One region of the Enterobacter sp. C3_dUdeg genome, then DNA from elsewhere that is predicted to be linked to it. Evidence: predicted binding sites of a transcription regulator. Region 1 holds the regulator's gene; each other region holds the start of a gene.

The links. The regulator LexA, encoded in region 1, represses DNA repair genes until DNA is damaged. The targets are predictions, from matches to a motif close to TNCTGTATGTACATACAGNA.
Region 2: the regulator LexA is predicted to act here: its motif matches at 3,197-3,216, upstream of metR (HTH-type transcriptional regulator MetR).
Region 3: the regulator LexA is predicted to act here: its motif matches at 4,060-4,079, upstream of mutH (DNA mismatch repair endonuclease MutH).
Region 4: the regulator LexA is predicted to act here: its motif matches at 1,431-1,450, upstream of sbmC (DNA gyrase inhibitor SbmC).

Annotation. Positions count from the first base shown of each region.
Region 1 covers NZ_BAAKFX010000010.1:70,117-75,905, forward strand. The annotation lists gene dinF (MATE family efflux transporter DinF) at 1-1,265, opposite strand, end outside; gene lexA (transcriptional repressor LexA) at 1,329-1,937, opposite strand; gene AC27FC_RS18675 (diacylglycerol kinase) at 2,046-2,414, opposite strand; gene plsB (glycerol-3-phosphate 1-O-acyltransferase PlsB) at 2,569-4,989, shown strand; gene gntU (gluconate transporter) at 5,109-5,789, opposite strand, start outside.
Region 2 covers NZ_BAAKFX010000017.1:18,900-24,688, forward strand. The annotation lists gene AC27FC_RS22175 (dienelactone hydrolase family protein) at 18-824, shown strand; gene metE (5-methyltetrahydropteroyltriglutamate--homocysteine S-methyltransferase) at 871-3,132, opposite strand; gene metR (HTH-type transcriptional regulator MetR) at 3,248-4,201, shown strand; gene AC27FC_RS22190 (carboxylate/amino acid/amine transporter) at 4,089-4,988, opposite strand; gene yigL (sugar/pyridoxal phosphate phosphatase YigL) at 5,071-5,789, opposite strand, start outside.
Region 3 covers NZ_BAAKFX010000018.1:41,855-47,643, reverse strand. The annotation lists gene lgt (prolipoprotein diacylglyceryl transferase) at 1-642, opposite strand, end outside; gene ptsP (phosphoenolpyruvate--protein phosphotransferase) at 836-3,082, opposite strand; gene rppH (RNA pyrophosphohydrolase) at 3,095-3,625, opposite strand; gene mutH (DNA mismatch repair endonuclease MutH) at 4,309-5,001, shown strand; gene AC27FC_RS22685 (YgdI/YgdR family lipoprotein) at 5,130-5,348, shown strand; gene AC27FC_RS22680 (NADP(H)-dependent aldo-keto reductase) at 5,480-5,789, shown strand, end outside.
Region 4 covers NZ_BAAKFX010000001.1:316,571-322,359, forward strand. The annotation lists gene dacD (serine-type D-Ala-D-Ala carboxypeptidase DacD) at 180-1,346, shown strand; gene sbmC (DNA gyrase inhibitor SbmC) at 1,466-1,939, shown strand; gene AC27FC_RS01410 (FUSC family protein) at 2,032-3,090, shown strand; gene AC27FC_RS01415 (DUF496 family protein) at 3,249-3,584, shown strand; gene AC27FC_RS01420 (gamma-glutamylcyclotransferase family protein) at 3,632-3,967, opposite strand; tRNA gene AC27FC_RS01425 (tRNA-Asn) at 4,021-4,096, opposite strand; gene emmdR (multidrug efflux MATE transporter EmmdR) at 4,258-5,712, shown strand.

The sequences.
Region 1 (5,789 bases):
ATCCCTCGCAGCGAGAGGAAAACGGCCAGGGCCAGCCACAAACCGTGATTACCCAGCCAGGGAAGCGTCAGCAGCGTCAGACCAAACCCGGCCGCCGCGACCGCCATGCTGTTACGCATTTCCGCTCCGCGCGTCGCACCAATGAACATGCCGTCCAGCAGATAACACCAGACGCCGACCACCGGTAAGATGACTTGCCAGATGAGATAGTGACTCGCCAGCTCGCGCAGCGCAGGAAGAGACGTAAGCAACGCGACAATTTGCTCACCAAAGCAGGCGTAAACCAGGCCAAACGCCAGCGCCACCAGCCCAGACTGGCGGCAGGCTGCCCGCCAGACGTCCCTAAGCTGCTCGCTTTCGCGCGCCCCGTACGCCTGCCCGGAATGCGCTTCTACCGCATAGGCAAATCCGTCCAGCGCGTAGGCGGTAAAGGTCAGCAGCGTCATCAATACCGCGTTGACCGCGACGATTTCTGGCCCCAGTCGGACCCCGAAAACCGTCAGCGCGCCGAAGCAGAGCTGAAGCAGCAGCGAGCGCAGCATGATGTCACGATTGAGCGCCAGCAGCCTACGGATATTGCCGCGCCATGCGGTTTTGAGCAGCGCCAGGGAGATCCCGCGCATCGCCAGCACGCGCCAGACCATCCACAGACCGATAATCAAGGTTCCGTATTCGGCAATCGCCGTCGCCAGCGCCGCGCCCTGCACGTTCATATTCAGGCCCATTACCAGCCAGACATCCAGCACAATGTTGAGAAGGTTGCCTACCACCAGCAAAATCACTGGCGCACGGGCGTACTGAACGCCCAGTAGCCACCCCAGCAGAACCAGGTTTGCCAGCGAGGCGGGCGCGCTGAGCCAGCGAATTTCAAGGAAACGTCGCGCCTGCGCCAGTACCGCCTCGCTGCCGCCAACAACATGGAGCGCAAGGTCGATCAGGGGCGTACGTAATAAAACGATTAACACTCCCGCGCCAAGCGCAAGGATCAGCGGCTGGACCAGCGCGCGCGCCAGACGCAGCGGATCTTTTGCACCATAAGCCTGTGCCGTGAGTCCGGTGGTGCTCATGCGCAAAAAGAGCAGCAGCATAAACAGGAAGCTGGTTGCCGTTGCGCCAATCGCCACGCCGCCAAGATAAACAGGCGAATCAAGATGACCAATAACGGCAGTATCGACCAGCCCCAGCAAGGGCACGGTGATATTGGAAAAAATCATCGGCAGAGCGAGACGCCACAATGCCTTATCTGATTCCGTCAGCAGTGACATGAAAAATACCGGGAGTGGAGAATGAAGCAGGCTACAGCGGCGCCATAGCCTGTCAGGAAGAGATTACAGCCATTCACCGTTGCGAATGACCCCAACCGCCAGTCCTTCGATAGAGAAGTTGTGTTCGCGGAGATCGACCACAATCGGGGAGAACTCGTTGTTTTCAGGCAGCAGCTGAACGGTGTTACCCTGTTTTTTCAGACGCTTGACGGTAACTTCATCATCAATGCGCGCGACAACTACCTGGCCGTTACGCACATCCTGCGTTTTGTGCACCGCAAGCAGATCGCCATCAAGAATACCGATGTCTTTCATCGACATACCGCTAACGCGCAGCAGGAAATCTGCGCTCGGTTTGAACATGCCAGGATCGACCTGGTAGTGGCCTTCAATATGTTGCTGTGCCAGTAAAGGCTCACCGGCGGCAACACGGCCTATCAGCGGAATGCCCGTCTCTTCTTCCACCAGCAGGCGGATACCGCGTGACGCGCCTGAAACAATCTCAATCACGCCTTTACGCGCCAGCGCTTTCAGGTGTTCTTCGGCAGCATTCGGAGAACGGAAGCCCAGACGCTGCGCGATTTCCGCACGCGTGGGTGGCATACCCGTCTGGCCGATATGATCCCGGATGAGATCAAACACCTCTTGCTGCCTGGTCGTTAACGCTTTCATTCCGCCCCCTGGGTGTATATACAGTTATGCTGTGAGTATATACAGTCAAAGGCGATTTTGGAACCAAAAACTGCACAAAAAACCAGGGACTTAATTATTCCTCGAGGCTCATCGGAAATGTGACCAAAGCAGCGTGACCCAGGTGATAACGGCAGTGATAATCGCCAGCAACACGGCAGCAGAGCCCATGTCTTTTGCGCGGCCAGAAAGCTCGTGGAAATCTGAACCAATGCGATCAACAACGGCTTCAATAGCGCTATTAAGAATTTCCACTATCATCACCAGAAGCACGGAACCGATTAGAAGTACGCGGGTAATAGCATCAACATCAAGGAAACAGGCGATGATCACCGCGATGATAGCGGCGACGCCCTCCTGGCGAAAGGCGGCTTCGTTGATCCACGCGGCACGGAAACCTTTCCATGAATAGCCGGCGGCTTTGATGATACGCGTTAACCCAGTGGTATTATTGGCCATTAAAAGAACCTTTTATGAAAAAAAGCGTCAGTAACAGGAACTGTAGCGCGTTTCGCTACAGCCTGAAGTATGACGGGTAACAACAGAAATTTTGCGCGCTTTCTGTTATCCTTGCGCCGCAATTGCATTATTAACCAGAGGCTTTACATCGTTTATGTCCGGCTGGCCACGAATTTACTACAAATTACTTAATTTACCATTAAGCATCCTGGTAAAAAGCAAGTCTATCCCAGCAGAACCCGCGCTGGAATTGGGGCTCGATACCTCGCGTCCTATTATGTACGTTTTGCCTTATAACTCGAAGGCAGACTTACTGACGCTTCGCGCCCAGTGTCTGGCGCATGACTTACCGGACCCGCTTGAACCGCTTGAAGTTGACGGTACGCTGCTGCCGCGCTACGTGTTCATTCACGGTGGACCGCGCGTGTTTACCTACTACACGCCAAAAGAAGAGTCCATCAAGCTGTTCCACGACTATCTTGACCTGCACCGCAGCAACCCCGATCTGGATGTGCAGATGGTGCCGGTATCGGTGATGTTTGGTCGTCGTCCGGGCCGTGAAAAAGGTGAAGAGAATCCGCCGCTGCGCATGCTTAACGGCATCCAGAAGTTCTTCGCGGTCTCCTGGCTGGGACGCGACAGCTTTGTGCGTTTCTCCCCTTCCGTTTCGCTGCGTCGTATGGCGGACGAGCACGGTACCGACAAGATCATCGCGCAAAAACTGGCGCGCGTGGCGCGTATGCACTTCGCCCGCCAGCGCCTCGCTGCCGTAGGACCGCGTCTCCCGGCGCGTCAGGATCTGTTCAACAAGCTGCTGGCCTCCAAAGCGATTGCCCGCGCCGTTGAAGACGAAGCGCGCAGCAAGAAAATATCGCATGAGAAAGCCCAGCAGAACGCCATTGCGCTGATGGAAGAGATTGCAGCGAACTTCTCTTACGAGATGATTCGCCTGTCCGATCGTATTCTCGGCTTTACCTGGAACCGCCTGTATCAGGGCATCAACGTTCATAATGCTGAACGTGTGCGTCAGCTGGCGCACGATGGCCATGAGATTGTCTATGTTCCCTGCCACCGCAGCCACATGGACTACCTGCTTCTTTCCTACGTGCTCTATCACCAGGGGCTGGTACCGCCGCACATTGCTGCCGGTATCAACCTGAATTTCTGGCCAGCAGGTCCGATTTTCCGCCGCCTGGGCGCGTTCTTTATCCGTCGCACCTTCAAGGGCAACAAGCTCTACTCCACCGTGTTCCGCGAGTATCTGGGCGAGCTGTTCAGCCGCGGCTATTCCGTGGAGTACTTCGTGGAAGGCGGTCGTTCCCGTACCGGACGTCTGCTCGATCCGAAGACCGGCACGCTGTCGATGACCATTCAGGCGATGCTGCGCGGAGGAACCCGTCCAATCACGCTGGTGCCAATCTACATTGGCTATGAGCACGTGATGGAAGTGGGCACGTACGCCAAAGAGCTGCGCGGTGCGACCAAAGAGAAAGAGAGCCTGCCGCAGATGCTGCGCGGTTTGAGCAAGCTACGCAACCTCGGTCAGGGCTACGTGAACTTCGGCGAACCCATGCCGCTGATGACGTATCTGAACCATCACGTTCCCGAGTGGCGCGAGTCCATCGATCCTATCGAAGCGATTCGTCCGGCCTGGCTGACGCCAACGGTCAACGGCATCGCGTCCGAGCTGATGGTGCGTATTAACAACGCCGGTGCGGCTAACGCCATGAACCTGTGCTGTACGGCGCTTCTGGCTTCGCGTCAGCGCTCGCTGACCCGCGAACAGCTCACGGAGCAGCTGGATTGCTATCTGGACATGATGCGCAACGTGCCGTATTCCGTTGATTCAACCGTGCCTTCTGCTACCGCCAGTGAGCTTATCGATCACGCGCTGCAGATGAACAAGTTTGAAGTCGAAAAGGACACGATCGGCGACATCATTATTCTGCCGCGCGAGCAGGCAGTGCTGATGACCTACTACCGCAACAACATCACCCATATGCTGATGCTGCCGTCGCTCATGGCGGCTATCATCACCCAGCATCGCCGTATTTCGCGTCAGGAGCTATTGCGTCACGTTGAGACGCTCTATCCGATGCTGAAAGCGGAGCTGTTCCTGCGCTGGAGCAAAGACGAGCTGGCGGGCGAACTGGACAAACTGACGGAAGAGCTGCGTCGTCAGGGGCTGATCACCGTCTCAAACGACGAGCTGCACATCAATCCGTCGCGTTCCCGAACTCTGCAACTGCTTGCGGCCGGTGCGCGCGAAACGCTGCAGCGCTACGCCATTACGTTCTGGCTGCTGAGTGCGAACCCGTCTATCAACCGCGGCACGCTGGAGAAAGAGAGCCGGACGCTGGCACAGCGCCTGTCCGTTCTGCACGGCATTAACGCCCCGGAGTTCTTCGACAAAGCGGTCTTCAGCTCTCTGGTCCTGACGCTGCGTGATGAAGGCTACATCAGCGATACGGGAGATGCCGAGCCGGAAGAGACGCTGAAGGTGTACCAGATGCTGGCCGAACTCATTACGTCGGATGTGCGTTTGACGATCGAGAGCGCGACGCAGGGCGAGTGATGTGAAAAAGCCGGGTTGGTGGTTTCACCTGACCCGGCCTGGCGTTCTGCATAATATAAAGGCCCGGTAAGCGTTAACGCTACCGGGCCTTATTTTTGAGCCTTGTTAAATCACCGCATTCAGCTCAGCAGTGTGAAAGCAATCATCCCGACAATGGCGCCCGTCGTGCCAAGGATGGTTTCCATCAGCGTCCAGGTTTTCAGGGTTTGCGCTTCGGTGGCGCCGGTAAATTTACCGAACAGCCAGAAGCCCGCGTCGTTAACGTGAGAGACCACAATCGAACCGCCCGCGATACAGATAGACAGCGCCGCCATCTGCGCACCGGAATAGTTCAGCTGTTCAATCACCGGCATCACCAGACCCACGGCGGTTAAGCACGCCACGGTTGCGGAACCCTGGATGATGCGCACCGCCGCGGCCAGCACGAAGCAGGTGACCGCAATCGGCAGGCCCATCCCGGTCAGCGCTTCGCCCAGAGCCGGGCCCACGCCGGAATCCACCAGCACCTGCTTGAACACGCCGCCAGCGCCGATCACCAGCAGGATAATGCCCGCCGGCTGCAACGCGGCACCGCAGATCTCCATCACCCGGTCTTTTGGCATTCCCTGACGCATCGCCAGGCCGTAAATCGCCACCAGACACGCCACCAGGATCGCCGTGAACGGGTGGCCGATGAACTCGAACCATTCGTAGGCGCTGGAACCCACCGGCACAAAGCGCGCGGCGATGGTTTTCAGACCCACGAGAACCAGCGGGAGCAGGATCAACGACAGGCTAAAGCCGAAGGACGGCATTTTGCC
Region 2 (5,789 bases), on a different contig from region 1:
TTGGTACGGAGAATGCCATGACTGAAAAAACCGGTTTTGCACCTGCTGCGGCCCCACATGCTTCAACCATCGTGTCGACGCCAGAAGCGGCAATTACCGCGGGCGAGACCTCCATTCCCTCGCAGGGGGAGAATATGCCTGCTTATCACGCACGGCCAAAATCAGCAGACGGTCCGCTGCCCATCGTGATTGTGATTCAGGAGATATTTGGTGTTCACGAACACATTCGCGACCTCTGCCGCCGACTGGCGCTGGAAGGGTATCTGGCCGTTGCGCCAGAGCTCTACTTCCGTCAGGGCGATCCGAACGACTACAGCGATATTCCAACACTGCTCAGCAACCTGGTGAGCAAAGTCCCGGACGCGCAGGTGCTGGCCGATCTCGACCACGTCGCCAGCTGGGCGGCGCGCAACGGCGGCGATCCGCATCGTCTGCTGGTCACGGGTTTCTGCTGGGGTGGACGCATTAGCTGGCTGTATGCCGCGCATAACCCGCAGCTCAAAGCCGCTGTCGCCTGGTACGGCAAACTGGTGGGTGAGAAAACGCTGAATTCACCGAAACATCCCGTCGATATCGCCACGGAGCTAAACGCCCCCGTGTTAGGGCTTTACGGCGGTCAGGACACCGGTATTTCTCTGGATTCGGTAGAGACCATGCGCCATGCGCTCCGTGCGGCCAATGCGAAGGCAGAGATCGTGGTGTATCCGGATGCCGGGCACGCGTTTAACGCCGATTATCGTCCGAGCTATCACGCAGAATCAGCCAAAGATGGCTGGCAAAGAATGCTGGCGTGGTTTAGCCAGTACGGCGGTAAGAAAGCGTAATAAAAAAAGCCCGGTGGCGGCTATGCCTTACCGGGCCTACGCATCATCAAGCCTGACGCAAGTTTTGCGCCGCCTTCACCATGTTCGCCAGCGCCGCGCGCGTCTCCGGCCAGCCGCGGGTTTTCAGTCCGCAGTCCGGGTTCACCCACAGGCGCTCTGCCGGAATGCGCTGGGCCGCTTTTTTCAGCAGGGCTTCAATCCACTCCACGCTCGGCACGTTCGGGGAGTGAATGTCGTACACGCCCGGCCCGATTTCATTCGGGTAGTCGAACTCTTCAAACGACTCCAGCAGCTCCATGTCTGAACGCGAGGTCTCGATGGTGATCACGTCGGCATCCAGCGCGGCAATCGAATCCATGATGTCGTTGAATTCGCAGTAACACATGTGGGTGTGGATCTGGGTGTCGTCCTTCGCCACCGCGGCGTTGATGCGGAACGCCTCCACGCCCCACTGCAGGTAGGCATCCCAGTCGCTGCGGCGCAGCGGCAAGCCTTCGCGCAGGGCCGGTTCGTCAATCTGAATAATGCCAATGCCTGCCGCTTCCAGATCCGCCACCTCATCACGCAGCGCCAGGGCGATCTGTTTGGCAATGGTTTCACGAGTCACGTCTTCACGCGGGAACGACCAGCAGAGAATGGTCACCGGACCGGTGAGCATCCCTTTTACCGGCTTGTCGGTCAGGGACTGGGCATACTTCGCCCACTCCACGGTGATCGCTTCCGGGCGGCTGACGTCACCGATAACCACCGGCGGCTTCACGCAGCGTGAGCCGTAGCTCTGCACCCAGCCGTTCTGGGTAAAGACAAAGCCGTCCAGGTGCTCACCGAAGTATTCCACCATGTCGTTACGCTCGGCCTCGCCGTGCACCAGCACGTCCAGCCCCAGGCGTTCCTGCTCGATAATCGCCTGCTTGATGTGTTCCGCGATGCCGGTGCGGTAGTGATTCGCATCCAGATTGCCCTTTTTAAAGTCCAGGCGCAGGCCGCGGATCTCCGTAGTTTGCGGGAAAGAACCGATCGTCGTTGTTGGCCACGCGGGCAGATTGAAGCGGGCGCGCTGCGCTTCGGCGCGCACCTCGTACGGGCTCTGCCGCTGGCTGTCCCGGGCGGTGATGGCCGCCAGGCGTTTTTCCACCGCCGGGTTGTGCACGCGCGCCGAGTGACGGCGCGCCTGGGTCGGCGCGCTCCATTCGGTAATCGCCGCCGTGTCGCCGCTGTTCAGCGCGTCGCGCAGCAGCGTCAGCTCTTCACATTTTTGCAGGGCGAAAGCAAACCAGCTTTTCACCTCGGCATCCAGACGGGTCTCTACGCTCAGATCGATCGGGCTGTGCAGCAGCGAACAGGACGAGGCCACCCACAGCTCACGTTTGCCGACGATGTCTTTGATTTGCGCGTATTTCTCGGTGAGATCGGCGCGCCAGACGTTACGGCCGTTGATCAGCCCGGCAGAGAGCAGCCAGTCCGCTGGCAAACGCTTGTGCAGCTCCGCCACATCATCTTTACCGTGTACGAGGTCAACGTGCAGGCCCTGGACCGGCAGCGCGGTAATGGTCTTCAGGTTCGGCGTCACGCCTTCAAAATAGGTCGTCAGCAGGAGTTTTACCTGACCGGTGAGCGCGTCATACGCCGGTTTGAAGGCATCGAGCCAATCCTGCGGCAGCTCAAGCACCAGCGCCGGTTCGTCGATTTGCACCCACTGAATGCCGCGTTTGCCCAGCTCACTCAGTACCTGTTTGTAGACCGGCAGAATATCCTTCAGCAGGCTGAGTCGGTCAAACGGCTCGCCCTTTACTTTGCCCAGCCACAGGTACGTTACCGGCCCGAGCAGCACCGGCTTCACCTGGTGGCCCAGCGCCAGCGCTTCATCCACTTCGTCCAGAAGCTGCGTCCAGGCCAGCCTGAACTGCTGACCTTTGACGAACTCCGGCACCATATAGTGATAGTTGGTGTTAAACCACTTGGTCATTTCCGCCGCTGCCGCTGGCTCACCCGTCGGCGCGCGGCCACGGCCGATGCGGAACAGGGTATCGATATCTACCGATCCATCTTTGTTCTGATGACGAGCCGGCACGTTGCCAAGCAGCAGGCTGGTCGTCAGAACATGGTCGTACCAGGCGAAATCGCCCACCGGCAGCAGGTCAATGCCCGCCTGTTTTTGCTGATCCCAGTGGCGGGCGCGCAGCTCGCGTCCTGCCGCCAGCAGTTCTTCACGGGTGGCATTACCCGCCCAGTAGCTTTCTTGCGCTTTTTTCAGCTCGCGACGCAGGCCGACGCGAGGGAAACCGAGAGTGTGATTGCGGATTGTCATGGTGTGCCCCTTGTGAAATTCGTTATTTAGACGTCCAGATGTTTACACTTCTATAATTGGCAGGTACTGTATATTCCTCAAGCGCAATATGTTCATGGCGAAGTGAAGGACTTTCATGATCGAGATTAAACACCTGAAAACGCTACAAGCGTTGCGGAACTGCGGTTCGCTCGCGGCGGCTGCGGCCACGCTGCACCAGACCCAGTCCGCCCTTTCTCACCAGTTCAGCGATCTGGAACAACGCCTCGGCTTCCGTCTTTTTGTGCGTAAGAGCCAGCCGCTACGCTTTACGCCGCAGGGTGAAATTCTTCTTCAGCTGGCGAATCAGGTACTGCCGCAAATCGCGAGCGCGCTGCAGGCGTGTAACGAACCGCAGCAGACCAAACTGCGCATCGCCATTGAGTGCCACAGCTGTATTCAGTGGCTGACCCCCGCGCTTGAAAACTTCCGCCAGAAGTGGCCGCAGGTGGAGATGGACTTCAAATCCGGTGTGACCTTTGACCCGCAGCCGTCGCTGCAGCAGGGCGAGCTGGATCTGGTCATGACCTCTGACATCCTGCCGCGCAGCGGCCTGCACTATTCGCCGATGTTTGATTATGAAGTGCGCCTGGTGCTGGCGCCGGACCACCCGCTGGCCGCCAAAACGCGCGTCACGCCGGAAGACCTGGCGACAGAAACGCTGCTGATTTATCCGGTGCAGCGCAGCCGCCTGGATATCTGGCGCCACTTCCTGCAGCCGGCAGGCATTAGCCCGCAGCTGAAAAGCGTGGATAACACCCTGCTGCTGATTCAGATGGTGGCGGCCAGAATGGGTATCGCGGCGCTGCCGCACTGGGTGGTGGAGAGTTTTGAACGCCAGGGTCTGGTGCAGACCAAAACCCTGGGTGAAGGACTGTGGAGCCGACTGTACGCCGCCGTGCGCGATGGCGAGCAGCGTCAGCCGATTACGGAGGCGTTTATTCGCTCAGCGCGGAACCACGCGTGCGACCATCTTCCGTTTGTGCGGAGCGCGGAGCGACCCATCGGCGATGGACCCACAGCGAAGCCAGGATCACCGCTCCCCCAATAAGGAAGCTCGGCCAGTGCGGCTGTTGCTGCCAGATGGCGAGATTGACCAGCAGCCCTGCCGGGACATGCACGTTGTTCATGATCCCCAGCGTACCGGCGTCTACCTGCGTAGCGCCGTAGTTCCACATGAAGTACCCCAGCCCTGACGCCACTACGCCCAGCCAGACCAGAACGCCCCACTGCACGGCGGTGGTCGGCAGCTTTTGCGGATTACCGAGCATAAACCACGCCGCCACCGCGACAATCGCGGCGCCCATATAGAACCAGGCAAACGCGTTATGCTGCGGCATCGGGCGGGTTTCCATCAGGCGTTTGTAGCCCACCATGCCGATGGCGAAGCTGATGTTGGCAAGCTGGACGAACATCAGCCCGGTCCAGAAGTGATCGCTGACTTTGTCATAGCGAATAATCGCCGCGCCGATCACCGCCAGCGCGGCGCTCAGCAGGTATCCCCAGCGCAGACGGCGTCTGCTGAGCAGGTCATAAATCAGCGTGATATAGAGCGGCGTCAGCACGGTAAAGAGCAGGAATTCAGAGACGGACAGGTAGACGTAGGCCCGGAAGCTGAACAAATACATGATGCCGAGCTGCATCGCTCCCACCAGCATATACAGCACAATCGTTTTCAGCGATTGCCCGCGCGCGCGCAGAAACGGCAGGAACACCAGCGCCGCCAGCCCCACGCGCATCAGCACCGAGAAGTAGCTGTCGACCGAACCGGCAAGGTATTCGCCAATCAGGCTAAAGGAGAAGGCCCACAGGATAGTGGTGATAATGAGTAGCGCCACAATGCTTGTCTCTCAGAAAGAAGGAGAGGCATTGTAGCGAACTCTTTAGTTGACAACTGAGCAATAAACAACCGAATGAAGATTATTCAAGGAACAGTTTGCGCAGATACTTCGGTACCGCGTTGTCAGCGTTAGAACCAATCACTTCCAGCTCAGGGTGCAGATCCTTCAGACGCTGGTGCGCGTTCTGCATGATGCAGCCCTTGCCCGCCATCGAAAGCATCTCGGCGTCGTTCATGCCGTCACCGAAGGCGATACAGTCTTTCAGCCCGAAGCCCAGACGTTTCGCAACCGCTTCCAGCGCGTGACCTTTAGAGACGCCTCCCGCCATTACTTCCAGACAGGTCAGGGTTGAGAAGCTCACGTTGACGCGATCGCCCCAGCGGGCGTTGATCGCCTGTTCCAGCGGGAGCAGCTCTTCGTGGCTGTCACAGGTGAAGAACACCTTGCTGATCCCTTCCGGCTCCAGCAGGCCAGGTTCGTAAAGGGAGTAGTTGAATACCGCTTCCTTGAAGAAACGCATTTCGTCCGGGCGGTGGCGGTTCATAAACCAGTCGTCGTCGCGGTAAACATTAGTGACGATAGCCGGGTTGTTATGCACCACGCCAAACAGATCGGCGGCAATATCGCGATCCAGGTTGTGGGTAAAGATCAGGTTGCCGTCGGTATCATGCACGCGCGCACCGTTGGAGGTGATCATGTACGATTTGATCTCAAGATTATCGCGGATCTGCCCCACGTCCACGTGGTGGCGGCCGGTGGCGAACACAAAGTTCACGCCACGGGCAGTCAGGAGTTTTA
Region 3 (5,789 bases), on a different contig from region 1:
GAGGATGATAAACAGCACCACGCCTTCCAGCGCCAGCTCATAAAGCTGAGACATATGGCGCGGCAGAACGCCGTAGGTATCGAAAATGGACTGCCACTCCGGGTGTGATGGCAGCAACGCGATATCTTCTGCGCGAGAGCCCGGGAAGAGCATCGTGTACGGCACGCTCGGGTCGACGCGGCCCCACAGCTCACCGTTGATAAAGTTACCCAGACGGCCAGCGCCCAGCCCAAACGGGATCAGCGGTGCGATAAAATCTGAAACCTGGAAGAAGTTGCGTTTGGTGCGTTTGGCAAAAATCACCATCACCAGGATCACCCCAATCAGGCCGCCGTGGAAGGACATGCCGCCGTCCCACACGCGGAACAGATAGAGCGGATCGTTCAGGAATACCGGGAAGTTATAGAACAGCACATACCCAATACGGCCACCGAGGAACACGCCGAGGAAGCCCGCATAGAGCAGGTTTTCAACTTCGTTTTTCGTCCAGCCGCTGCCCGGACGACTGGCGCGACGGCCAGCGAGCCACATGGCAAAAATGAAGCCCACCAGGTACATCAGACCGTACCAGTGAAGCGAAACAGGTCCTACTGAGAAAATGACCGGATCAAATTCCGGAAAATGCAGATAACCACTGTTCATCTGTCACCACAAGATGTTGTTATTCCGCTGAAAGTGGACAGCGGTAGAAATGCGATTCTGCCGTAAGCAGAGGCTCCAAAGTTGCGAATCATAGCACAAGGCGGGCGCGGAGGATGCGCCAGAGATGTAAAAGATGTGTATAGGGTTTTATGCGCGCTGGAGCCCTCCCCCACAGGGAGAGGGCGAAAGATGATTAGCGGCCGCCGCGGATCAGGCCGCCCATACCGCGTCGTTCCATAAACGCCGCGACCTGATGACGAACCTCAGCGGCCAGCTGCGCGTCAAGGCTGCGTTCAGCCAGCTCGCGGGCATCATTGATGTCGATATGTCGCAGCAGGTACTTCACGCGAGCAACAGCGCGACCGTTCATCGACAGATGGCGGTATCCCAGACCAATCAGGATCGCAACGCACATTGAATCCCCGGCCATTTCACCGCACAGGCGTAAATCAATGCCGTACTGTTCCGCTTCACGGGCAATCATCGCTAACGCGCGAATGATCGCAGGATGCAGGCTGTCGTAGATACTGGCGACGCGGGTGTTGTTACGGTCGACGGCCAGAATATATTGCGTCAGGTCGTTCGTGCCGACAGAGATAAAATCAACACGGTTTGCCAGCTGCGGCAGCATAAAGACCATAGACGGCACTTCAAGCATCACCCCGATCCGCGGTTTCGGGATCGCATAGCCGATCATCTCTTCCACTTCACGGCCTGCACGTTCGATCAGTCGCCGGGACTCGTCGATCTCATCAATGCTGGTGACCATCGGGAGTAAGATGCTGAGATTGCCCGTCGCCGCGTTGGCGCGCAGCATCGCACGCACCTGGATCAGGAAGATCTCCGGCTGATCGAGCGTAATGCGGATCCCACGCCAGCCCAGGCACGGGTTTTCTTCGCTGATCGGCATATAGGGCAGCTGTTTATCCGCGCCGACATCCAGGGTTCGCAGGGTGACAGGTTTGTCGTTAAACATCTGCAGCATCCCCTGATACTGCGCCACCTGCTCCTCTTCGGAGGGGAAACCGCTCTGCAGCATGAACGGGATTTCAGTACGGTACAGGCCAATACCGTCGATGCGGCTGCCAAGCTTTTCTTCATGCTCAGGGCTTAAACCGGCGTTGAGCATGACTTTGATCCGCTCACCGCTCTTAAGCTGTGCGGGCAGGTTAACGTCATCTTCCGCCAGCTTGCTTAATTCATTCTCTTCGCTGATAAGACGCTGGTATTCCTGGAGCAGAACCGGCTCAGGATCGACCAGCAGCTCACCGCGATAGCCGTCCACTACCAGCGTACGGCGGTGCAGTACCGACGGCTGGATATCCGCGCCCATAACGGTTGGAATACCCAGCGCGCGCACCATAATGGCGGCATGCGAGTTGGCTGCGCCATCGCGCACCACCACACCGGCCAGCCTGTCCTGAGGCAGTTCAGCCAGCGTCGTTGCCGAGAGCTCATCGGCGACCAGAACAAACCGTTTTGGCCAGGCATTCGGCCCCTGAATGGTGTCATCGAGATGGAACAGCAGACGCTGTCCCAGGGCGCGGAGATCGCCAGCCCGTTCTTTCAGGTAACCGTCGGTCAGTGCCGCAAATTGGTCGGCAAATTTTTCGATGACCTTCTTAACCGCCCACTCTGCGACCGAGCCTTTATCCACTTCCGCAAACAGCTCACGACGCAGACGCGCGTCGGAGAGCAGGTGCGAATAGAGGTCGAAGATGGCCGCCGTCTCTTTCTGTGCGCCTGCGGCAAAGCGCTTGCTGTAACGACGAAATTCATTCGCCGCCTCTTCCAGCGCGGCGGTAAGACGCTCTCGCTCAAGCGCTTCATCAAGCGTTGAGGCTTCGTAAACCTGCTCCATCAGCGGCAGCGTGGCGTCCATCCAGCCTTCCGCAATCGCTACGCCTGGTGATGCCGGAAGGGCACGAATGCGCGTATGGCGATACTGACCAAAGAGCGCGGCAAGCTGGGACTGGGAGAGGATCGCCGCCATCTGAGTGGCCAGCGTGACGAGGAAAGACTCTTCGCTTTCATCGTACTGACGTAGCTCGCGCTGCTGGACAACCAGCACGCCGAGCAGCTGGCGACGCTGGATAATCGGCACGCCAAGAAAAGCGCGGAAGCGCTCTTCTTTTACGGAAGGGATGTATTTAAAGCTGGGGTGTTTTTGCGCGTCAGCAAGGTTGATGGGTTCAGCCAGCCGCCCAACCAGGCCCACGATACCTTCATCAAATGCGAGCGTGACGGTGCGTCCACGTGGTTTTTTTAAACCACGGGTCGCCATCAGGTAATAGCAGCGCCGATCGTGGTCGGCCAGATACACCGAACAGACCTCGGTCTCCATCGCAAGACAGATGTCAGTGACCAGAATATTCAGCGCCTCGTTCAGACGCGGAGCACTGGCCACCTTCTCGACTATTTCTCGCAAGCGGGTGAGCATGATTTGCGTAGCTTAACCTCTTTTACGTCGCCAGGCAGGTGCGCTCTGCGGCTTAGGCGGGATCTCCTGAAGCTGCATTACCACACTTGCAAACTCTTTCATCACCCTACGGTAAACATCGCGTTTAAACGACACGACCTGACGAACAGGATACCAATAGCTCACCCAGCGCCAGCCATCGAACTCCGGCGTACTGCTGGTTTGCATATTGATGTCTGAATCGTTGCCCACCAACTGCAACAGAAACCACTTCTGTTTCTGGCCGATACAAACCGGCTTTGTGTCCCAACGCACCAAACGTTTCGGTAACTTGTAACGCAACCAGTTGCGGGTCGAAGCCAGGATGCGAACATCTTTTCGGCTTAAACCGACCTCTTCAAAAAGCTCCCGGTACATCGCTTGTTCTGGGGACTCTCCCGGATTGATCCCGCCTTGAGGGAACTGCCAGGAGTGCTGACCATATCGCCGGGCCCACATTACCTGGCCCTGACGATTACAAATTACTATTCCTACGTTCGGGCGGTAGCCATCGTCATCAATCACCGGACTACCCCAAACTAAACCTTATATATGAATGATTGTTTCACACTACAGGGAGGCGGTAAACCACTCTCTTACAGGGCTGCAACCTAATAACATTTGAATAACTCACAAATAAGTGCTGAGTTATAAACAGATGAGCGGTGGTGAAGGGAATTTTATTCACCTTTTCTGTGGATATAGTTGTGAAGAAGTGTCTGATTACCGATGAACAACCTCAAACGATGCAGTCTCCCCTTTTTCACCTTAATTAGATAATGCAATTATTTTCAAATAGTTAAATGTATTTCCATGAGCACAAAACAGAATATCGTGACGATCGTCACATCAGGGATCGTCGTGCTGATGAAAGATCGAACAGCGTCGGTTTTATCCACAGATTGTGCCAATAAGTTAGTCACAATTTGTTTGAAAATTCGATTTTCATCGCACGTCAAGGCTGTAAATTGAAACAGTAGTCAGGGTTATGCCCAGTTATCCCATTTTTCTGTGGATAACATGGTGTAAGATCCTGTTCATTGTCAGTGACCAGATTTGAACAACCGGTTTTCTGAGTCTGGCAAAACGATTTCAAACCAATAAAAAAACATATAAATCATAGACATGGAATATTGGCACAGAAATAGTTAAACTCTATCCACAGGGGACAATTTCTTAGTTTATTTTTTAATCAAAAGGTTACCTTCATGCATCCGCTTACACCCTTGCTCTCACCGCCATCCAGCGAAGGTCAGTTGCTACAGCAGGCACGGCGTCTTGCAGGCTTTTCGCTTGGCGAGCTGGCGGCAATGGCAGGGCTTCAGATCCCGAAGGATCTGAAACGGGATAAAGGCTGGATCGGCATGCTGCTTGAGCTGTGGCTGGGTGCCAGCGCAGGAAGCAAACCCGAGCAGGATTTTGCAGCGCTTGGCGTGGAGTTAAAAACCATCCCTATAGACAGCCAGGGCAAGCCACTTGAGACCACCTTCGTCTGCGTTGCGCCATTAACCGGCAACACCGGCGTAACGTGGGAAACCAGCCACGTTCGCCACAAGCTGAAGCGCGTGTTGTGGGTACCGGTCGAAGGTGAACGTCAGATCCCCCTGGCTGACCGTCGCGTTGGCGCGCCGCTGCTCTGGAGCCCGAACGACGATGAGGAGCAACAGCTGCGTCTGGACTGGGAGGAGCTGATGGACATGATTGTGCTTGGGCAGGTAGAGCGCATCACCGCCCGACACGGAGAAGTTTTACAATTGCGCCCGAAAGCGGCCAACAGCAAAGCGCTTACCGAGGCAATCGGCGCGAAGGGTGAGCCGATACTGACGTTACCGCGCGGTTTTTATCTCAAAAAGAATTTCACCGGCGCACTCCTTGCCCGTCATTTCCTGTTAAAAACATAGTTTTTTACTTATTTTGCGAGCTCTCAAACATAATCGACTGCTTTTTAAGATTTTACCGCTTCCTCAAGTCGCCATATCGGGTTAATACTAGATTATGATTTGATACGCGCCAGATGAGGACGATAACGATGAAAAAATGGGCAGTGTTAGTTTCAGCAGTCGGTTTAGCGTTTGCCGTATCGGGCTGTAGCAGCGATTACGTCATGGCGACAAAAGATGGTCGAATGATCCTGACCGACGGCAAACCCGAAGTCGACGATGATACCGGTCTGGTCAGCTACCGCGACCAGGAAGGCAATAAAATGCAGATCAATCGCGACGAAGTATCGCAAATTATCGAGCGATAAACAGATAAAGGTCAGTAGCTTGCTGGCCTTTTTGATTTTTTTCTTCCCCTTTTGCTTCCCCTCTGCCATGTTTATATTCCTTTGTCGGGCACGCCCTGACGCGGTCTATAAGTCTACTGAGGAAGCCGGCTATGCATTATCACCGTATCCCCCACAGCGCTCTGGAAATAAGCCAACTGGGGTTGGGCACGATGACATTTGGTGAACAAAACAGCGAAGCCGATGCCCATGCACAACTCGATTACGCCGTCAGCCAGGGGATTAACCTGATTGATGTCGCGGAGATGTACCCTGTTCCGCCACGTCCTGAAACGCAGGGACTTACCGAAACCTACGTCGGTAACTGGCTGGCAAAACGCGGCAACCGTGAAAAGCTGGTGATTGCCTCAAAAGTCAGTGGCCCCGCGCGCAACAACGATACCGGGATCCGCCCGAATCAGA
Region 4 (5,789 bases), on a different contig from region 1:
ACTATGGTAAACGATCGTGCGGTTCAGACCGAATAAAAAGCACCGCCGTCGAGCAAATTTGCGCGCCAGCTTCAGAGAAAAATCTGTGCTCTGTCACATTTTTTTGCAATTAAGCCAGGTAACGACATCAGAACTCCCGTAAAAAGGTCATCGATTTTTAATGACCTGAGGATATACCGTTGAAACGCCGTCTGTTTATTGCTGTTTCTTTACTCGCTTCGAGTGTCTCATCTGCTTTTGCGGCCGAACCACTGGATTTTTCGCCGCAGCCTCCGGCCATTCAGGCTGGCTCCTGGGTGCTGATGGACTACACGACTGGTCAGATCTTAACGGCGGGCAACGAACATCAACAACGTAATCCGGCGAGCCTGACCAAGCTGATGACGGGGTATGTGGTTGATCGGGCCATTGATAGCCATCGCATTACGCCGGACGACATTGTCACCGTCGGGCGTGACGCGTGGGCAAAAGGCAACCCGGTTTTTGACGGCTCATCGCTGATGTTCCTGAAAGAGGGCGATCGCGTCTCCGTGCGTGATTTAAGCCGCGGTCTGATTGTCGATTCCGGCAACGACGCCTGCGTGGCGCTGGCCGATCACGTGGCGGGCGGTCAGCCGCAGTTTGTGAAGATGATGAACGACTACGTGCAGAAGCTGAACCTGCGCGATACGCACTTTGAAACCGTCCACGGGCTGGACGCGCCGGGCCAGCACAGCTCGGCCTATGACCTGGCCGTACTCTCCCGGGCCATCATTCACGGCGAGCCTGAGTTTTACCATATGTACAGCGAAAAGAGCCTGACCTGGAACGGGATCACCCAGCAAAACCGTAACGGCCTGCTGTGGGATAAAACCATGAACGTGGACGGGCTTAAAACGGGGCACACCTCGGGGGCGGGCTTTAACCTGATTGCGTCCGCCGTTGACGGTCAGCGCCGTTTAATCGCGGTGGTGATGGGGGCGGACAGCCCGAAGGGGCGTGAGGACCAGGCCCGGAAACTGCTGCACTGGGGGCAGCAGAACTTCGATACGGTGCAAATCCTGCATAGCGGTAAAAAAGTGGGGACAGAGCGTATCTGGTACGGCGATAAGGAGCAGGTGAAACTGGGCACCGACCAGGACTTCTGGCTGGCCTTGCCGAAAGCGGAAGTGCCGAACATCAAAGCCAAATACGTGCTGGATAAAAAAGAGCTGGAAGCGCCGATTGCTGCGCATCAGCGGGTCGGGGAGATCCAGCTCTATGACCGTGACAAGGTGGTGGCGCACTGGCCGCTGGTGACGCTGGAAGCCGTTGATAAGGGCGGACTGTTCTCTCGCATGAGCGATTATCTCCACCACACGCTTTAACCGCTGATGGGCAGACTGGCAGGGTTGCGAGTCTGCTCACATAATAAACACTCCTCGTTTGCCGATAATAGTAATCCAGCTTTATAGTGTATAAATATACAGTAATAAATGGAGGCAGCATGGACTACAGCATCAAGCAGCAACAGAAACGTAAGATTGCCGGTTTTCATTTGGTCGGACCGTGGGAACAAACGGTTAAACAGGGCTTTGAACAGCTGGTGATGTGGGTGGACGGGCGCCACATTGAGCCGCTGGAGTGGGTTGCGGTCTACTACGATAACCCCGATGAGGTCCCGGCAGAAAAACTGCGCTGCGATACGGCCGTTACGGTGCCGGACGATTTCGTTATTCCGGAAAACAGCGAAGGCGTCATGATGACGGAAATCGCGGCCGGGGATTATGCCGTGGCGACGGCGCGCGTGGAAAACTACGACTTCGCCACGCCGTGGTATCAGTTCTTCAACTCTCTGCTGCAGGACAATAAGTACCAGATGGCGCTTAAACCCTGCTTCGAACGCTATCTCAATGACGGCAATGCAGACGGCTACTGGGATATCGAAATGTATATCGCGGTAGAGCATAAAACGGCTTAAGCCTGCTAAATGAAGGGTTTTTCAGTCGGGAGCGAGCCGCCCGGCTGAAAACACAGTACAATTGTGATTTGCCGTGTAGCTGGAGAGCGGGTGTGCGTCCCGACAAATCATTAACCCCTTTTGAAATTCGCTTGTACAAACATTACCGCGTGGTGCACGGGTGCCGCATCGCGCTGGCGTTCGTATTGACGTTTGTACTGGTCCGTTTGCTTGATGTTCCGGAAGGAACGTGGCCGCTGATCACCCTGGTGGTGGTGATGGGGCCCATCTCGTTTTGGGGGAACGTTGTTCCGCGCGCCTTTGAGCGAATTGGCGGGACGGTTTTAGGCTCGGCCCTTGGGCTTATTGCCCTGAAGCTGGAACTCATCTCATTTCCCGTGATGCTGGCATGGTGCGGGGCCGCCATGTTCCTGTGCGGCTGGCTGGCGTTGGGCAAAAGACCGTATCAGGCCTTGCTGATTGGGATTACTCTCGCGGTGGTTGTCGGTGCGCCCGCCGGGGATATGACCACCGCGCTGTGGCGAAGCGGGGATGTCATCCTGGGGTCACTGCTGGCCATGCTCTTCACCGGTATCTGGCCGCAGCGCGCTTTTCTGCACTGGCGTATTCAGATGGCGAACTACGTCACCGCCTTTAACCGCGTCTATCAGGCCGGATTTTCCCCGAATCTGGTCGAGCGTCCCCGGCTGGAAAAGCATCTGCAAACGATCCTCAACGACGTGGTCAAAATGCGCGGCCTGATTACGCCCGCCAGCAAAGAAACCCGTATTCAGAAATCGATTTTCGAAGCCATCCAGACGGTAAGCCGCAATCTGGTCTGCATGCTTGAACTGCAAATCAACGCCCACTGGGCCTCGCGTCCCAGCCATCTGTTGATGCTTAACGCGCAGACTCTCAAAGAGACCCAGCAGATGACGCAGCAAACGCTGTTGACCATCGCCCATGCGCTCTATGAAGGGAACCCGCAGCCGATACTGGCCAACAGCGAGCGGCTGAATGAGATCGTCGCGGAGCTGAAGCAGTTAATCAATGAACGCCAGAGCGATAACGTTGCGGAAACGCCTATTCATGGCTACGTCTGGCTGAGCATGGAACTGGCGCGTCAGCTTGAGCTGTTATCGCACCTTATTTGCCGGGCGCTGCGCAAATAAAAGGCGTATGTGACGGCTGCTGCTTCGATTCAGCAGCAATTGGGGTTATGATAGCTTTAAACGATATACTCATTGTCATTCGCAGCCGCTGTCAGTAAGGTTATTGTTACAACGGTTGCCTTAACGAATCCGAATCTCACATTATCAGGGGTGTAAAAATGGAAACTACCAAGCCTTCGTTCCAGGATGTTCTGGAATTCGTCCGCCTGTTCCGCCGCAAAAACAAGCTGCAGCGTGAAATCCAGGACGTTGAGAAGAAGATCCGTGACAACCAGAAACGTGTTCTGCTGCTCGACAACCTGAGCGACTACATCAAGCCAGGTATGAGCGTTGAAGCTATTCAGGGCATCATCGCCAGCATGAAGAGCGACTATGAAGACCGCGTTGATGACTACATCATCAAAAACGCTGAGCTGTCCAAAGAGCGTCGCGACATCTCTAAAAAGCTGAAAGTGATGGGCGAAATCAAAAACGGCGAAGCAAAAAGCGAGTAATCGCAGCGAATAGTGAAAAAGGCTCTCTGGTGACAGAGAGCTTTTTTTTATGACTCAGAACGCGGCTGTAGCTGATAAATCCAGGCCTGAACCTGCTTGCCTTCAAGGGTGGTCACCGTGACCTCAACGCGATCGTAGCCGTCTTCAAATTCGTCCAGCATTTGCCAGTGTGCGGCAAGGTTATCCGAGATAAACAGATAGCCTTCGACGCGGGGGCCGTCAGGGTGGAGCACAATTCCCGGGAAGTCCGCCGCGGCGCCCCAACCGCGTTCGTAAAACGTGCCGGATACGGAACCGGCCAGCCATTCGCCGCCGATGTCTTCAAGAATATGCGCATTAGCGTGGCCCGGGCGCAGCGTGCCGTAGACAAACAGAGCGTTCATTTTCCCTCATCCGCAAAGCAAAAAGCCTGCTTTAAAAGCAGGCTTTTTAAATTTGGCTCCTCTGACTGGACTCGAACCAGTGACATACGGATTAACAGTCCGCCGTTCTACCGACTGAACTACAGAGGAATCGTTGTGGAGGCTTATCTTAGCGGCGAAAAAACTTTTGTCAAACCTGATCTTAGGGAAAATCGACTGATTGCTGATTCTGTCGTCAGTTTGTTGTAAATCCACACATCTTTTTCTGGAAAATACTTTGCAGGATTAGCATTTGTCCCCCATCATTTGAAATGGAGTTTCAACTTTTCTCGCTAAGGTCCATTTTGAACGTCACTGCCTCCTTACGCCAGGCGATAACGCGCACGCCATGGTATGCAAAACGTAAAAGCTATCGTGTCCTGTTCTGGCGTGAAATCACCCCTCTTGCCGTGCCTATCTTCCTGGAAAATACCTGCGTTCTGTTGATGGGGGTCCTGAGCACCTTCCTGGTGAGCTGGCTGGGGAAAGAGGCGATGGCAGGGGTTGGGCTGGCGGACAGCTTTAACATGGTGGTGATCTCGTTCTTTGCCGCCATAGACCTCGGGACGACGGTGGTGGTGGCCTTTAGCCTCGGCAAGCTTGATCCCAAACGTGCACGCGAGGCGGCCCGCCAGTCGCTGATGATCATGACCATTTTTTCGATCGTTCTGGCGGCGGTGATCCACTATTTCGGTAAAGAGATTATCGATTTTGTCGCCGGGGAGGCCACTAACGAGGTTAAAGACCTGGCGCTGACCTACCTGGAAATGACCGTCTTAAGCTATCCGGCGGCGGCCATTGCGCTGATTGGCAGCGGTGCGCTGCGCGGGGCGGGCAACACCAAAATTCCGCTGCTGATCAACGGCGGGATGAATATCCTGAATATCATTATCAGCAGCGTGCTGATCTACGGCGTGTTCTCGTGGGAGGGGCTGGGGTTCGTCGGTGCCGGACTGGGGTTAACCATTTCACGCTATATCGGTGCGGCAGCCATCATCGGGGTGCTGATGGCGGGGATCACCCCCTCGCTGCGTCTGACGCTAAAAAGCTATTTCCGCCCCTTTAATTTCGCCATTATCTGGGAAGTGATGGGGATCGGCATTCCCGCCAGCATTGAATCGGTGTTATTCAACGGTGGGAAGCTGCTCACGCAGATGTTTGTCGCCGGGATGGGCACCGACGTTATCGCCGGTAACTTTATCGCCTTCTCTATTGCCTCGCTGATTAACCTGCCGGGTAACGCGCTGGGTTCAGCATCCACCATTATTACGGGTAAGCGGCTCGGGAAAGGGCAGATAGGCCAGGCGGAGCGGCAGCTGCGGCACGTGTTCTGGCTGTCAACCATTGGGCTGACGCTGATCGCCTGGGGAACCGCGCCGTTTGCCGGGCTGATGGCCTCGTTCTATACCCACGAAGATGACGTTAAAGAGGTCGTTAAGATCCTCATCTGGCTCAACGCGGCCTTTATGCCCATCTGGGCGGCCTCATGGGTATTACCCGCCGGGCTGAAAGGGGCGCGCGATGCCCGCTTTGCGATGTGGGTATCGATGCTCGGCATGTGGGGATGTCGCGTTGTCGCGGGGTATACGCTCGGGGTGATGCTTGGATGGGGTGTGGTCGGCGTCTGGCTGGGGATGTTCCTCGACTGGGCCGTGCGGGGTGCGCTGTTCTACTGGCGGATGGTCAGCGGACGCTGGCTGTGGAAATATCCGCGGAAAAATGCCTGACAATTGCGCGAAGTGGAGAATAATTCGGCAAACGATCGGAAATGTGCATTCTGCCTTTGACATCCCGGGGGAGCATC